Regions from separate parts of the Peribacillus sp. FSL P2-0133 genome, predicted to be linked through region 3. Evidence: riboswitches for the same ligand, from Rfam matches in the RefSeq annotation. Region 3 holds a riboswitch; each other region holds the start of a gene.

Region 1 (4,217 bases), 2.1 Mb from region 3:
GGTTATATAATCCTACTACCAGAATATCCGCTTTATCGTTTGCCTCTATCAATGTTGATGTAATCTTTTTCAGATGGCTGATATACTCCCGTTTACCCTCATTGATTTTTCGGTCACTTATTTTCTTCAAGTCCCCGCCGTTGCTATTGATCAAGTCATTCGTTCCAATATAAACGATGAAAGTATCGGCTTCATCAAGTTTCGTTTTAATGCGGTAATCATCAAGCTGTTTCATCACCCCATCCGTTTCCTGGCCTTTTATACCGTAATTCCAAAAACTCACTTTTTGTTCGGATTGCGGATTATTCAATTCATCCTCAAGGCCTTCTATATATCCTTCTCCGTCCTTATCCCCTTTTCCATAGGTTAATGAATCTCCAAAAGCCATCACCCTTTGCACATCTTCCGACTCCGAGGCCTGAAATTCATATGCAGCAAAACATATAACTAGTACTATAATCAATAAACCTGCCAATTTTTTCATTTGGTTCTCCTCTTGTCTCTTTACTAGAAGTATTTAATCTTTTACATACCCAAAAAATCTGCAGTCTTAACATAAAAAAATTGTCAGATAAAGATTTAAGAGTGTATGATAATATAAAACTTTCAATGGATTGAGTGTCATTCACCGTCCCTTAAACAAAAAACGGGATTACCCTTCATTCTGGAGATTGAATAAATGATAGTTAGGAGTTTAAATCATGGAAGAGCACATAGAGTTTAGAGAGGCAGAACTATCTGATCTACCCAGAATTGTTGAAATATATAATTCGACAATTGCTTCAAGAATGGTCACGGCAGATACGGAACCTGTATCCGTCCAATCGAGGGTTAAATGGTTTGAGGAACATCATTCAGAAAGTAGACCGCTATTTATCATTACTATAGAAGGGAAAACTGCTGGATGGATGAGCTTCCAATCCTTCTATGGCCGACCGGCATATAATTCCACTGCCGAAATCAGCATTTATATTGATGATTATTTCCGGGGAAAAGGAATCGGACAAATTTCGATTCAAAAGGCCATTGAATTGAGTCCAAAATTAGGTGTTAAGACTCTATTGGGTTTCATATTCGCCCACAATACACCAAGCCTTAAGCTTTTTTCCAAATTCGGGTTTGAAGAATGGGCACATTTACCTCAAGTTGCCGAGCTGGATGGCATTGAGCGGGATTTGGTCATTCTTGGTAAACGTGTCGAAATTTAATATTATTCTTTAGAGCTATTGCCTTGAGCAGTAGCTTTTTCATATTAATCGAGGTCGAATTGGCTAATTTAAAAATACCTATATGCTTTCTGGAGGGGAAAATGTTCAGAATCTCTTTTACTTGTTAACGCATTTAATAGCATATCCAATTCTTGACTGGCTTGAACAGTTAGCAGACTTGTTAAGCCGTAAATTGCTGCCAAGTTGATCATTTCTTTTCTCTTCTCTTCTACTTTTTCTATCGTTACCTTACGGCAAGGCATTATATAGCCACCTCCCATTTATTCAATATTTTTACACTTTCATCATAATGAAACTACTAGTAAAAATCAACTATTTTTCAGAAATTAAATGTGTTATTTTAAAGGATAAATGTGACAAAATGACTATTTCATTCTAAAATTATGTATATTTTGTGTCATTTTCTATCAAACGCAAAAAAAGCATCCACTAGTGTAGACTGCGAATGCTTACATCATATCCCTTATCCAAAAACCCAAAATATAGTCCATCGTTTACTATGTCATCCATTCAGAAGGTGACTCAGTATTTGGTCTATTTATAACAATCTTATATTCATCTTCAAGTACTTTTAATGGGGCATCATAAAGGTGCCTTTCATCAGAGGTTTTGTATACTCCATTGGCCAATAACTCTTCAATAAGCTTTGCCTTCCTCTGTTCAATCCTCTTAAATAATTCTGCCATGTAAATGGCTCCTTTCCTAGTCTTCCTAGAGCCTGCTTCTAGTTAGCTAAACTTTATCAACTTGTTTGATTTTCACCAAATTATATATACCTTTTCCATTATGTCACTAAACGTTATTTCCCAAAAATAAAAGCCCCTTCTAATTCAAGAAGAGGCTGACAGTGTCCGTACGGCTCTTCTTATCTTCCAAGCATATGCTTGTTGGATTTAGCACAGTTCCCAAAACGGGTCCGCTGCCGAGGTTTCGTTGGGCCAAGTCCCTCCACCTCTCTGGATAAGAAATCGATATATAAATGATGTAGACATGATTTTATCCTAATAACTATCAAAAGTCAATTACCTGGTTCTCCCTTTTTTCCTGGACATAAAATGGTCCCTCTTTCAAATGCGGGTTGCATTTTCTTGTCTTTCTGATATGATGTCAGTAATTACATACAATTCACACCACTAGGGGAGTCTTTTTTAAGACTGAGATGGAATTAGTTCCGGACCCTTTGAACCTGAACCGGCTCATACCGGCGGAGGGAAGTGGATGATATCGTCCATTTACAGACTATATCCATCTACCCCGTTCCGTATTCAGGAACGGGTTTTTTCATTAACAAGGAGATCCATTCTAAAGGAGGATGAACAATGGAGAATGTTAAATTAGAACCATTCAGTGATAGACTACATGCACGGTCAAAAGAAATTTGGAAAAGGAACCATTCACATCCCTTTGTCCAGGCAATTGGAAATGGTACGCTTCCTGAAAACAAATTTGCCTATTACCTGAAGCAGGACTATATCTATCTTATGGATTATTCCAAGCTCTTTGCTTTAGGTGTCATCAAAGCTCATAACATCGAAACCATGGCAAAGTTTGCGAGTATTTTAAATGAAACCCTTCAAGTGGAAATGGATATTCATCGGCATTATGCTTCCGAATTCGGGATCAGTTCCAAGGAATTGGAAGATACAGAGCCTACTCCAACCACTCTAGCCTATACAGGATACATGCTAAATGCAGCTCAGCATGGGACTTTGGCAGACTTGATCGCCTGTCTCCTGCCCTGCGCTTGGGATTATTATGAAATCGGTTTGCTATTAAAAGAACAAAATGGAGCAGCATTGGAAAACAATCGCTACGCAGATTGGATAAGGTCCTATTCATCTCCTGAATTCGGTGAAGCACACAAATGGCTGATCGCTTTGTTGGAAGAATTGACGGAAGGCATGCCAGAAACGGAACTTCTTAGATTAGAAAAGCACTTTTTGGTTACTTCCCGATATGAATATTTATTCTGGGATATGGTTCAAAATGAGCAGGATTGGCCGCTGTAGGTCGTTGACATGATGATGAATCCTATCAAGAAACTGACGTTGACTGCCATGATCACGGCTATAACGACGCTGACCAGTTCATTTATTTTCATACCTGCAGGATTTGCAAAGGTCTTTCCTATTCAGCATCTGGCAAATGTCATGACTGCCGTTCTATTGGGGCCAGCTTATGCTGTGACACAAGCTTTTTTAGTTTCCATCATTAGAAACATGTCTGGTACCGGTTCAATTTTTGCCTTTCCCGGGAGCATGATCGGTGCACTTTTGGCTGCCATCCTTTATCGAAAAACACAAAGCTTAAAATTCGCCTGTTTAGGGGAAGTGATCGGGACCGGTATTCTCGGTTCCCTAGCCTGTTATCCACTTGCCCTCCTCCTATTGGGAGAAAAAGCTGCTCTTTTTGGTTTTTTACCGGCTTTTATGCTCAGTTCATTCGCTGGTGCGATTTTAGCTTTCATATTACTTAAAATACTTCTAAAAAATAATTATATGAAGGGGTTTTTTTATGAAAACAGCATTAACCATCGCAGGCTCTGATTCAGGGGGCGGCGCTGGAATACAAGCGGATTTAAAAACATTTTCTGCACATGGTGTCTTTGGAATGTCTGCCATCACAGCCGTAACCGCACAAAATACAATGGAAGTCCGTTCAGTACAGCCAATTGAAACAGCAATCATATCAGATCAAATTGCAGCTATCTTTGAAGATATTCATGTCGATGCAGTAAAAATAGGCATGCTTGGATCAAAAGAAATCGTGGAAACTGTCGCTGCGTCCCTTAAAACCTTCTTGCCTGCCATCGTTATCCTTGACCCTGTCATGATTTCCAAAAGCGGCCATCATTTGCTCGGCGAAAAGGCTGTCTCTGCCTTAAAAATGGATTTGCTTCCGCTTGCAACACTTGTAACCCCAAATGTACCGGAAGCGGAAGTACTTACTGGCTTGTCGATTCGAACGGAACAAGATTTCTACAAGGCA
Region 2 (4,217 bases), 1.9 Mb from region 3:
ATGATGCTAAGAAAAAGGGTGCCCATAATATATGAGGCACCCATCCTGAAATCATTTTGCAGAAATTGCTTCCCCTTTGGCAATATTAACGAGGGCTGCATCGAAGTCCTTTATTAAATCGTCCGGATTTTCAAGTCCGACAGAGAGGCGGAGCAAGCTGTTCGTGATGCCTCGCTTTTCCCTTTCATCATCAGGCATGGCAGCATGGGACATTTTGGCCGGGTAAGATAATATAGATTCGACCGCTCCAAGGCTTACGGCAAAAACAGGGAGCTCGACAGTGTTCACGAAAGAACGGAAGACTTCCTCACTGTCCAATTCAAATGATAGGACCGCCCCCGCTCCAAGTGACTGGCCTTTCTGGATGGCGTGCTGTGGATGATCGGAAAGGCCGGGATAATACACTTTTTTCACCAAGGGCTGCTCCTTTAAGTAGGCTGCAATCTTTTCCGCCCCTTTTTGGGAGTGCTCCATTCTAACTGACAAGGTTTTCAGACCTCTCATTACAAGCCAGGCGTCCTGGACACCAAGAACCGCCCCAAAGGAGTTTTGGAGGGAACCGAGTCTTGCTGCCAATTCCGGATCTTTCACTACTGCAAGCCCAGCTACCACATCACTATGTCCGGATAAAAACTTCGTCGCGCTATGAAGGACAACATCAGCACCCAGATTCAGTGGTTTTTGCAATGCTGGAGTCAGGAATGTGTTATCAACAAAACTTAAGGCACCGGCTTTTTTTGCGATATCACATACGGCTTGAATATCGGTCACTTTAAGTAACGGATTTGAAGGCGTCTCGATGTATATGGCCCTGGTATTTGGCTGAACGGCCGCTTTGACGCTTTCAAGGTCCGTCATGTCAACGAATGTATGCTCAATATTGAAACGCGTCAATACACTAGTGACCATCCTGAACGTTCCGCCATACACATCTTCGGAAATGACGATATGGTCTCCGGCAGACAACAGCAGGAAAGCTGTTGAAATGGCAGCCATACCTGATGAAAAGGCAAATCCGTGTGTGCCTTCCTCAAGTTCGGCAATGATATCTTCCAGCGCCTCACGAGTGGGGTTCCCGCTTCTACTGTAATCATATTTGCCGAATTGATCGATATCGGATTGATGGAAAGTCGATGCGTGCTGAATGGGAACGCTCACACCGCCCGTTGCAGGATCGAATTTATGTTGATTATGAAGTAATTTGGTCTCAAAGCTAAAATCATGATCTGTCATCGTAGTGCCTCCCTTTTTACATGTGCGAATGCTTGCTGTAAGTCCTGGATCAAATCATCGCTGTCCTCGATGCCAACGGAGAAGCGGAGCAGGCGATTACAAACTCCATTTGCCGTTCTGACTTCAAGCGGTATATCGGCATGCGTTTGTGTAGCGGGATACGTGATGAAGCTTTCAACCCCTCCAAGGCTTTCTGCAAACGAAATTAAAGAGAGCGATTGTAAAAATGGGTTGACTGCCGATTCATCAATGATACGGAATGAAATCATGCCGCCTCTGCCGGGATACAATACGTCCGTGACACAATCATGTTCCGACAAGTAATCTACAAGTATCTTGGCATTCTTTTCATGACGCTCCATCCGCAATGCCAAGGTTTTCATTCCACGCATCAACAGCCAAGAATCAAAGGGGCTCAAGACAGCTCCGGTTCCATTGTGATGGAAGGCAAGTGCATCACATAATTCAGCGCCGCTAGCAACGATCAGTCCTGCGAGCACATCATTATGACCACCGAGATACTTGGTTGCACTGTGAATCACGATATCCGCTCCAAGCAGGATGGGTTGTTGAATAAGAGGCGTGTAAAAAGTGTTATCAACGATTAACAATAAATTATTTTGTTTGGCCAATGCGGCAACAGCGCTAATGTCCGTTTGCTGCATAAGGGGGTTAGTGGGAGTTTCGATGAAGATGGCTTTCGTGTGAGGAGTGATGGCTTTTTCGATATCCTCCAAACAACAAGTGTTTACATAGTCACACTGCAACCCCCATTTTTTAAAACCTTGTTCTAACAGACGATATGTACCGCCATAAAGATCTTCGCTGACAATCCATGCATCACCTGATTTAAAAAGGGCAAGGATAGTGGAAATGGCGGCCATTCCTGAACTGCAGGCATAACCTTGGTCGCCTTTTTCGAGATCGGCGATGGAACGCTCCAATAATTGGCGTGTAGGATTACCTGTCCTTGTGTAGTCGTATCCCGTTGATTGGCCAATTCCTTCATGGCGAAAAGCTGTTGAAAAGTATACCGGCGGATTGACTGTTCCTGTCGCCGTTTCGCTGCGATTTCCTAATTGAGCAAGATATGTTTCAGTTTTGTACATGGTTTTCACTGCTCCTTTGAGTTATATAAAATAAAAAAAAGTCTTCTTTAAGAAGAAGACTTTGATTAAGTAAGGACGAGTCATTCTTCTTATCTTCCAAGTTCACAAACTTGTGGAATTAGCACCTTTTCATTGGTTTGAAACAAATGAAGGTTGCTGAGGTGTCATCGGGCCATTCCCTCTACCTCTCTCGATAAGAGTTTAGATTATTCAATTTCTTTTGAATTTACTATATATACAAAATACTGTCAAGAACATTTTGTGATGGATAATGCTTGGATGTTCATGACCAGGTCAATTGGAGCTTAGTGCCTCTACACTTTATGTGTCTAAAAAAAAGAATATCCGAATTTTCATATAAACATGAAGGGTCCAGAAAAAGTGAAAGGGTCAGCGGATATTTTTGCTTTAAAATAATAAAGTTTGTACAATGTATGGAGAGAAAGAATAATACGACATTATTCATTTCATATGCAAATGGTCTTCAATGAATAGTGCAAACATAGGAGGAGAACACATGGAATACAGAATCGAACGAGATACGATGGGTGAAGTGAAAGTTCCTGCTGATAAATATTGGGGAGCACAAACTGAGAGAAGCCGTAACAATTTCAAAATTGGTAACGAAAAAATGCCGATTGAATTAGTTCGTGCATTTGCATACGTTAAACAAGCTGCGGCAAAAGTGAACTATGATCTTGGTGATCTTTCGGAAGTTAAAAAGAATGCCATTGTCAAGATTTGCGGCGAAATCCTTGAAGGTACGCTAGATGAACATTTCCCGCTTGTAGTTTGGCAAACGGGAAGCGGCACGCAAAGTAATATGAACGTGAATGAAGTGGTCGCTAACAAAGGAAATGAATGGTTAAAAGAAAATGGTGATTCTGAAATCCTTCATCCGAATGATGATGTTAACAAGGCACAGAGCTCCAATGATACTTTCCCGACAGCCATGCATATTGCTGCCTTTATGGAAGTCGCTGAAAAATTGGTTCCTGCCATTAAAGCTCTTCGTGATACATTCGATTCAAAAGAAAAAGAGTTTTGGGATGTCGTGAAAATTGGCCGGACACATCTTCAAGATGCTACACCATTAACATTGGGACAAGAAATTTCCGGTTGGAAAGCGATGCTCGACAAAGATCTAGCGATGATTGAGGAAAGCAGCCAAAAATTATTGAACCTTGCACTAGGCGGAACGGCTGTAGGAACCGGAATCAATACAAAAAAAGAATTCCCGGGACTTTCCGCCAAACAAATTGCTGCTGATACAGGATATCCTTTTGTCACATCTGATAATAAGTTCCATGCATTGACAAGCCATAATGAAATCGTCTACGCACACGGTGCTTTAAAAGCATTGGCAGCGGATTTAATGAAAATTGCAAACGATGTCAGATGGCTGGCAAGTGGTCCAAGAAGCGGAATCGGCGAAATAGCCATTCCAGAAAACGAGCCAGGCAGCTCCATCATGCCAGGTAAAGTCAATCCAACACAAAGTGAAGCGCTTACCATGATTGCAACACAAATCGTGGGTAACGATGCTACAATTGGCTTTGCAGCAAGCCAAGGTAATTTTGAATTGAATGTATTCAAGCCAGTAATCATCTATAACTTCCTGCAAACGGTAAAATTATTGACGGAAGGCATTCATTCATTCAACAATAATTGTGCGGTTGGCATTACTGCAAATGAAGATAAAATCAAAGAAAATGTAGAACGTTCCCTTATGTTGGTAACAGCATTGAACCCGCATATCGGTTATGAAAAAGCAGCCAAAATCGCCAAAACTGCATTCAAGGACAACTCAACATTGAAAGAAGCTGCGTTGAAATTGGAGTTCCTGACGGAAGATGAATTCAAAGCATGGGTCGA
Region 3 (4,217 bases):
AGGATAACAGCATCCTGCACCAAAGCCCAAATAATCCATTGATCATCGAGGATGAAGTAACCATTGGCCATCAGGTCATTTTACATAGCTGTAAAATCCGCAAAGGAGCTTTGATTGGCATGGGATCGATCGTACTAGATGAAGCCGAAATCGGCGAAGGGGCCTTCATCGGTGCCGGCAGTCTCGTTCCCCAAGGTAAAGTCATACCACCGAACATGTTGGCATTCGGACGTCCAGCTAAAGTCATTCGCGAAATCAACGAAGAAGATCGCCAGGATATGGAACGCATCGTACGTGAATACGCCGAAAAAGGCCAATACTATAAAACGGCCGAACGAATAAAATGAATTGACTGAAAGTTACGAGTATTGTACTGAAACTCACGAGTAAACGTTCCAAACTCACGAGTAAACCGCTCTAATTCACGAGTAATTGCTACAAACTCACGAGTAAACCGCTCTAACTCACGAGTAAATGGCTCTAATTCACGAGTAAGGCTAAAAACTCACGAATAAACTACTCTAACTCACGAGTAAACGGCTCTAATTCACGAGTAAAGCTACAAACTCACGAGTAAATGGCTCTAATTCACGAGTAAACCGCTCTAACTCACGAGTAATTGCTACAAACTCACGAGTAAACTACTCTAACTCACGAGTAAATGGCTCTAATTCACGAGTAAACCGCTCTAACTCAAGAGTAAACCGCTCTAACTCACTCGTAGTTGACCCAAACAAACTTGTAAATGCCCCTTACTCACGGCGTATTGCACGTAAGTTGAATTTCTTTGGGATTTCTTGAATTATTCCCGGTGAAGGCAAAATCAATCCATAAAAAAGGTGCCCCGCTAATTGCGGGACACCTTTTTTATATGGATTACGCTTGAGCTTTTAATGTTTCTGCTTTGTCCGTGCGTTCCCATGGAAGATCTACATCTGTACGGCCAAAGTGTCCGTAGGCAGCTGTTTGTTTGTAGATCGGGCGACGAAGGTCAAGCATTTTGATGATACCTGCTGGACGAAGGTCGAAGTTAGCGCGAACTAGGTCAACAAGGACTTCTTCGCTAACTGTACCAGTTCCGAACGTATCAATTGAGATAGATACTGGCTCTGCCACACCAATTGCGTATGCCAATTGAACTTCAGCTTTGTCGGCAAGGCCGGCTGCCACGATGTTTTTCGCAACGTAACGAGCAGCGTATGCAGCAGAACGGTCAACTTTAGTAGCATCCTTACCAGAGAATGCACCGCCGCCGTGACGAGCGTATCCGCCGTAAGTATCAACGATGATTTTACGTCCAGTAAGACCAGCATCTCCTTGAGGTCCGCCAATTACGAAACGGCCAGTCGGGTTGATGAAGTACTTAGTATCGGCATCGATCAATTCAGCTGGAACGACTGCTTTGATTACATGTTCTTTTAGATCGGCTTGAATTTGTTCAAGCGTAATTTCTGCATCATGTTGTGTAGAGATAACGATCGTATCTACACGTACAGGAACGTTATTTTCATCATATTCCACAGTTACCTGTGTTTTACCATCAGGGCGTAAGTAAGCAAGAGTTTCATCTTTACGAACTTGTGCTAAGCGGAATGAAAGTTTATGTGCCAATGAAATCGGAAGCGGCATAAGCTCTTCTGTTTCATTACAAGCAAATCCGAACATAAGACCTTGGTCCCCTGCACCGATTGCATCGATTTCTTCCTCTGACATGTTTCCTTCACGAGCTTCCAATGCTTTATCGACACCAGCTGCGATATCGGCAGACTGCTCATCAATGGAACTTAACACGGCACAAGTTTCAGCATCGAAACCGTATTTCGCACGTGTATAGCCAATTCCTTTAATCGTATCACGAACGATACGCGGAATATCCACGTAAGCGGACGTTGTAATTTCACCAGCAACAAGTACAAGACCTGTAGTTACGCTAGTTTCACACGCAACACGTGCATTTGCATCCTTAGCTAGGATAGCATCTAAAATGGAATCTGAAATCTGGTCACAAATTTTGTCCGGATGGCCCTCTGTAACAGATTCAGAAGTAAATAGACGTTTCTTTGACATCATATTTCCTCCTTGGAAGTTAGTATGTTGCAGGCAAAAGCCTGATTTTTACGGAACTCGTTTCCCTCATTAGTTTCAACTATAGACACAGAATTACTTATAAAAAACACAAAAACCTTCCCTGGCAAATGAGGAAAGGTTTAACATTCTGTCTTCTATCCTTTCACTCTTATCGTTCAAGGGTTTTTACCTTGCTCAGGTTAGCACCATCACCACTATTCCTTGAAGACCTTCGCTTTATTTTCGGCGATCGATCTTGGAGTCAAGTTCAATATGGCAGGTTGCTGGGTTTCAAAGGGCCTGTCCCTCCACCAACTCGGGATAAGAGAATCCGTACAATTTAAGATATTATCGTATCTGGCTGGAACTTGTCAATGCTTTTCTAAAAAGAACATTTCCACCCAGAATGGCGTTCATTTGAAAAAACATGTTGATACAACGTCCTAGAAGGGTTTACAATGCAAAATACGAATAGAAATGTTGTAAATTGCCATTAATAATAATGTAAAGAGCATCCGAAAAGAAACGACATCCTGACTTTCCCTTTAGACATATATTGCTTACTTACTTCCTATTAAAATAAAATTTTCTTCATGAAAGTTTATGCGATTATCCTGAATCGGTTCCTGCCGGATTAAAATGATTAACGCAACCAACTGAAAATAATCACAAATTAAAAGAAATAGTATAGACTAATTAGATGAATGTGTTATACTAATTGTAATCTAAAAACTTAAACAAAGGAAGGTATCTCATATATGAATTCTGTAGACGTTTCTAATGAGTTACACCAATTATTAACAGGAAACAATGTGCAAACTCAACTTTCAGTTCCTCAATTGGTCGAAAAAGTATTAAGCAGAAATGAAGGCGTTCTAACTTCAACCGGTGCGGTAAAAGCTGAAACTGGCAAATATACAGGTCGTTCACCTAAAGATAAATATATCGTTGAAGAAGCATCAGTTAAAGATAAAATCGATTGGGGTTCAGTGAACCAGCCAATTTCCGAAGATGTGTTCAATAAACTATATAATAAAGTAGTTGACTACCTAAAAGCAAAAGAAGAGATTTTTGTTTTTAAAGGTTTCGCTGGTGCAGACGAATCATCACGTCTTCCTATCCGTGTTATTAATGAATATGCTTGGCATAACCTTTTCGCCCATACGTTGTTCATCCGTCCAAACGAAGAGGAACTGAGAGGTCACGAAGCTGAATTCACAATCCTTTCTGCACCTAACTTCAAAGCAGACCCGGAAGTTGATGGAACTGCATCCGAAACTTTCATCATCGTTTCATTTGAACGCCGTACCATCCTGATCGGCGGAACGGAATATGCAGGAGAAATGAAAAAATCGATCTTCTCGATCATGAACTACTTACTTCCAGAGGCTGGAATCCTTCCAATGCATTGCTCTGCTAACGTAGGACGTGAAGGGGACGTCGCTTTATTCTTCGGACTGTCCGGTACAGGCAAAACGACTTTGTCTGCAGACACTAGCCGTAAACTGATTGGCGATGACGAGCACGGCTGGTCTTCTAACGGCGTATTCAATATCGAAGGCGGCTGCTATGCTAAAACGATCAACCTTTCACGTGAAAAAGAACCACAAATTTTCGATGCGATCCGTTTCGGTGCCGTACTGGAAAATGTTGTTGTTGATCCGGATACACGTGAAGCGAACTATGATGACAGTTCATTGACTGAAAACACTCGTGCTGCTTACCAAATGCAAGCGATCGATAACATCGTGAACCCAAGTATTGCAGGACACCCAAATACAATCATTTTCTTGACAGCTGATGCTTCAGGCGTTCTGCCTCCAATCAGCAAGCTTTCCAAAGAACAGGCAATGTTCCACTTCCTAAGCGGATACACTAGTAAATTGGCTGGTACTGAAAGAGGCGTAACTTCACCGGAAGCTACATTCTCCACTTGCTTCGGTTCACCATTCTTACCGCTTCCAGCTACACGCTATGCTGAGATGCTTGGTGATAAAATTGACGAGCACAATGCAAAGGTATACCTTGTCAACACTGGATGGACTGGCGGTGCATACGGAACTGGAAGCCGTATGAAACTTGCTTACACTCGTGCAATGGTACAAGCTGCACTTGAAGGTGAATTAGCGAACATCGAAACGATCAAAGAT

What was found. Region 3 has a riboswitch for S-adenosylmethionine ahead of metK (methionine adenosyltransferase). Riboswitches for the same ligand answer to the same signal wherever they lie in the genome.
Region 1: linked by a shared signal. The riboswitch ahead of MKY17_RS06965 (Fur-regulated basic protein FbpA) and the one ahead of metK (methionine adenosyltransferase) in region 3 are both predicted to bind S-adenosylmethionine.
Region 2: linked by a shared signal. The riboswitch ahead of MKY17_RS05860 (methionine biosynthesis PLP-dependent protein) and the one ahead of metK (methionine adenosyltransferase) in region 3 are both predicted to bind S-adenosylmethionine.

The regions. Positions count from the first base shown of each region.
Region 1 covers NZ_CP150254.1:1,444,415-1,448,631, reverse strand. Annotated here, with positions in the region: gene MKY17_RS06980 (GDSL-type esterase/lipase family protein) at 1-484, opposite strand, end outside; gene MKY17_RS06975 (GNAT family N-acetyltransferase) at 702-1,208, shown strand; gene MKY17_RS06970 (aspartyl-phosphate phosphatase Spo0E family protein) at 1,277-1,471, opposite strand; gene MKY17_RS06965 (Fur-regulated basic protein FbpA) at 1,727-1,915, opposite strand; SAM riboswitch class I at 2,092-2,196, opposite strand; TPP riboswitch at 2,355-2,459, shown strand; gene tenA (thiaminase II) at 2,549-3,238, shown strand; gene thiW (energy coupling factor transporter S component ThiW) at 3,254-3,775, shown strand; gene thiD (bifunctional hydroxymethylpyrimidine kinase/phosphomethylpyrimidine kinase) at 3,744-4,217, shown strand, end outside.
Region 2 covers NZ_CP150254.1:1,224,100-1,228,316, forward strand. Annotated here, with positions in the region: gene metC (cystathionine beta-lyase) at 52-1,233, opposite strand; gene MKY17_RS05860 (methionine biosynthesis PLP-dependent protein) at 1,230-2,342, opposite strand; SAM riboswitch class I at 2,429-2,542, opposite strand; gene fumC (class II fumarate hydratase) at 2,860-4,217, shown strand, end outside.
Region 3 covers NZ_CP150254.1:5,178,805-5,183,021, forward strand. Annotated here, with positions in the region: gene MKY17_RS24925 (gamma carbonic anhydrase family protein) at 1-347, shown strand, start outside; gene metK (methionine adenosyltransferase) at 877-2,070, opposite strand; SAM riboswitch class I at 2,234-2,395, opposite strand; gene pckA (phosphoenolpyruvate carboxykinase (ATP)) at 2,826-4,217, shown strand, end outside.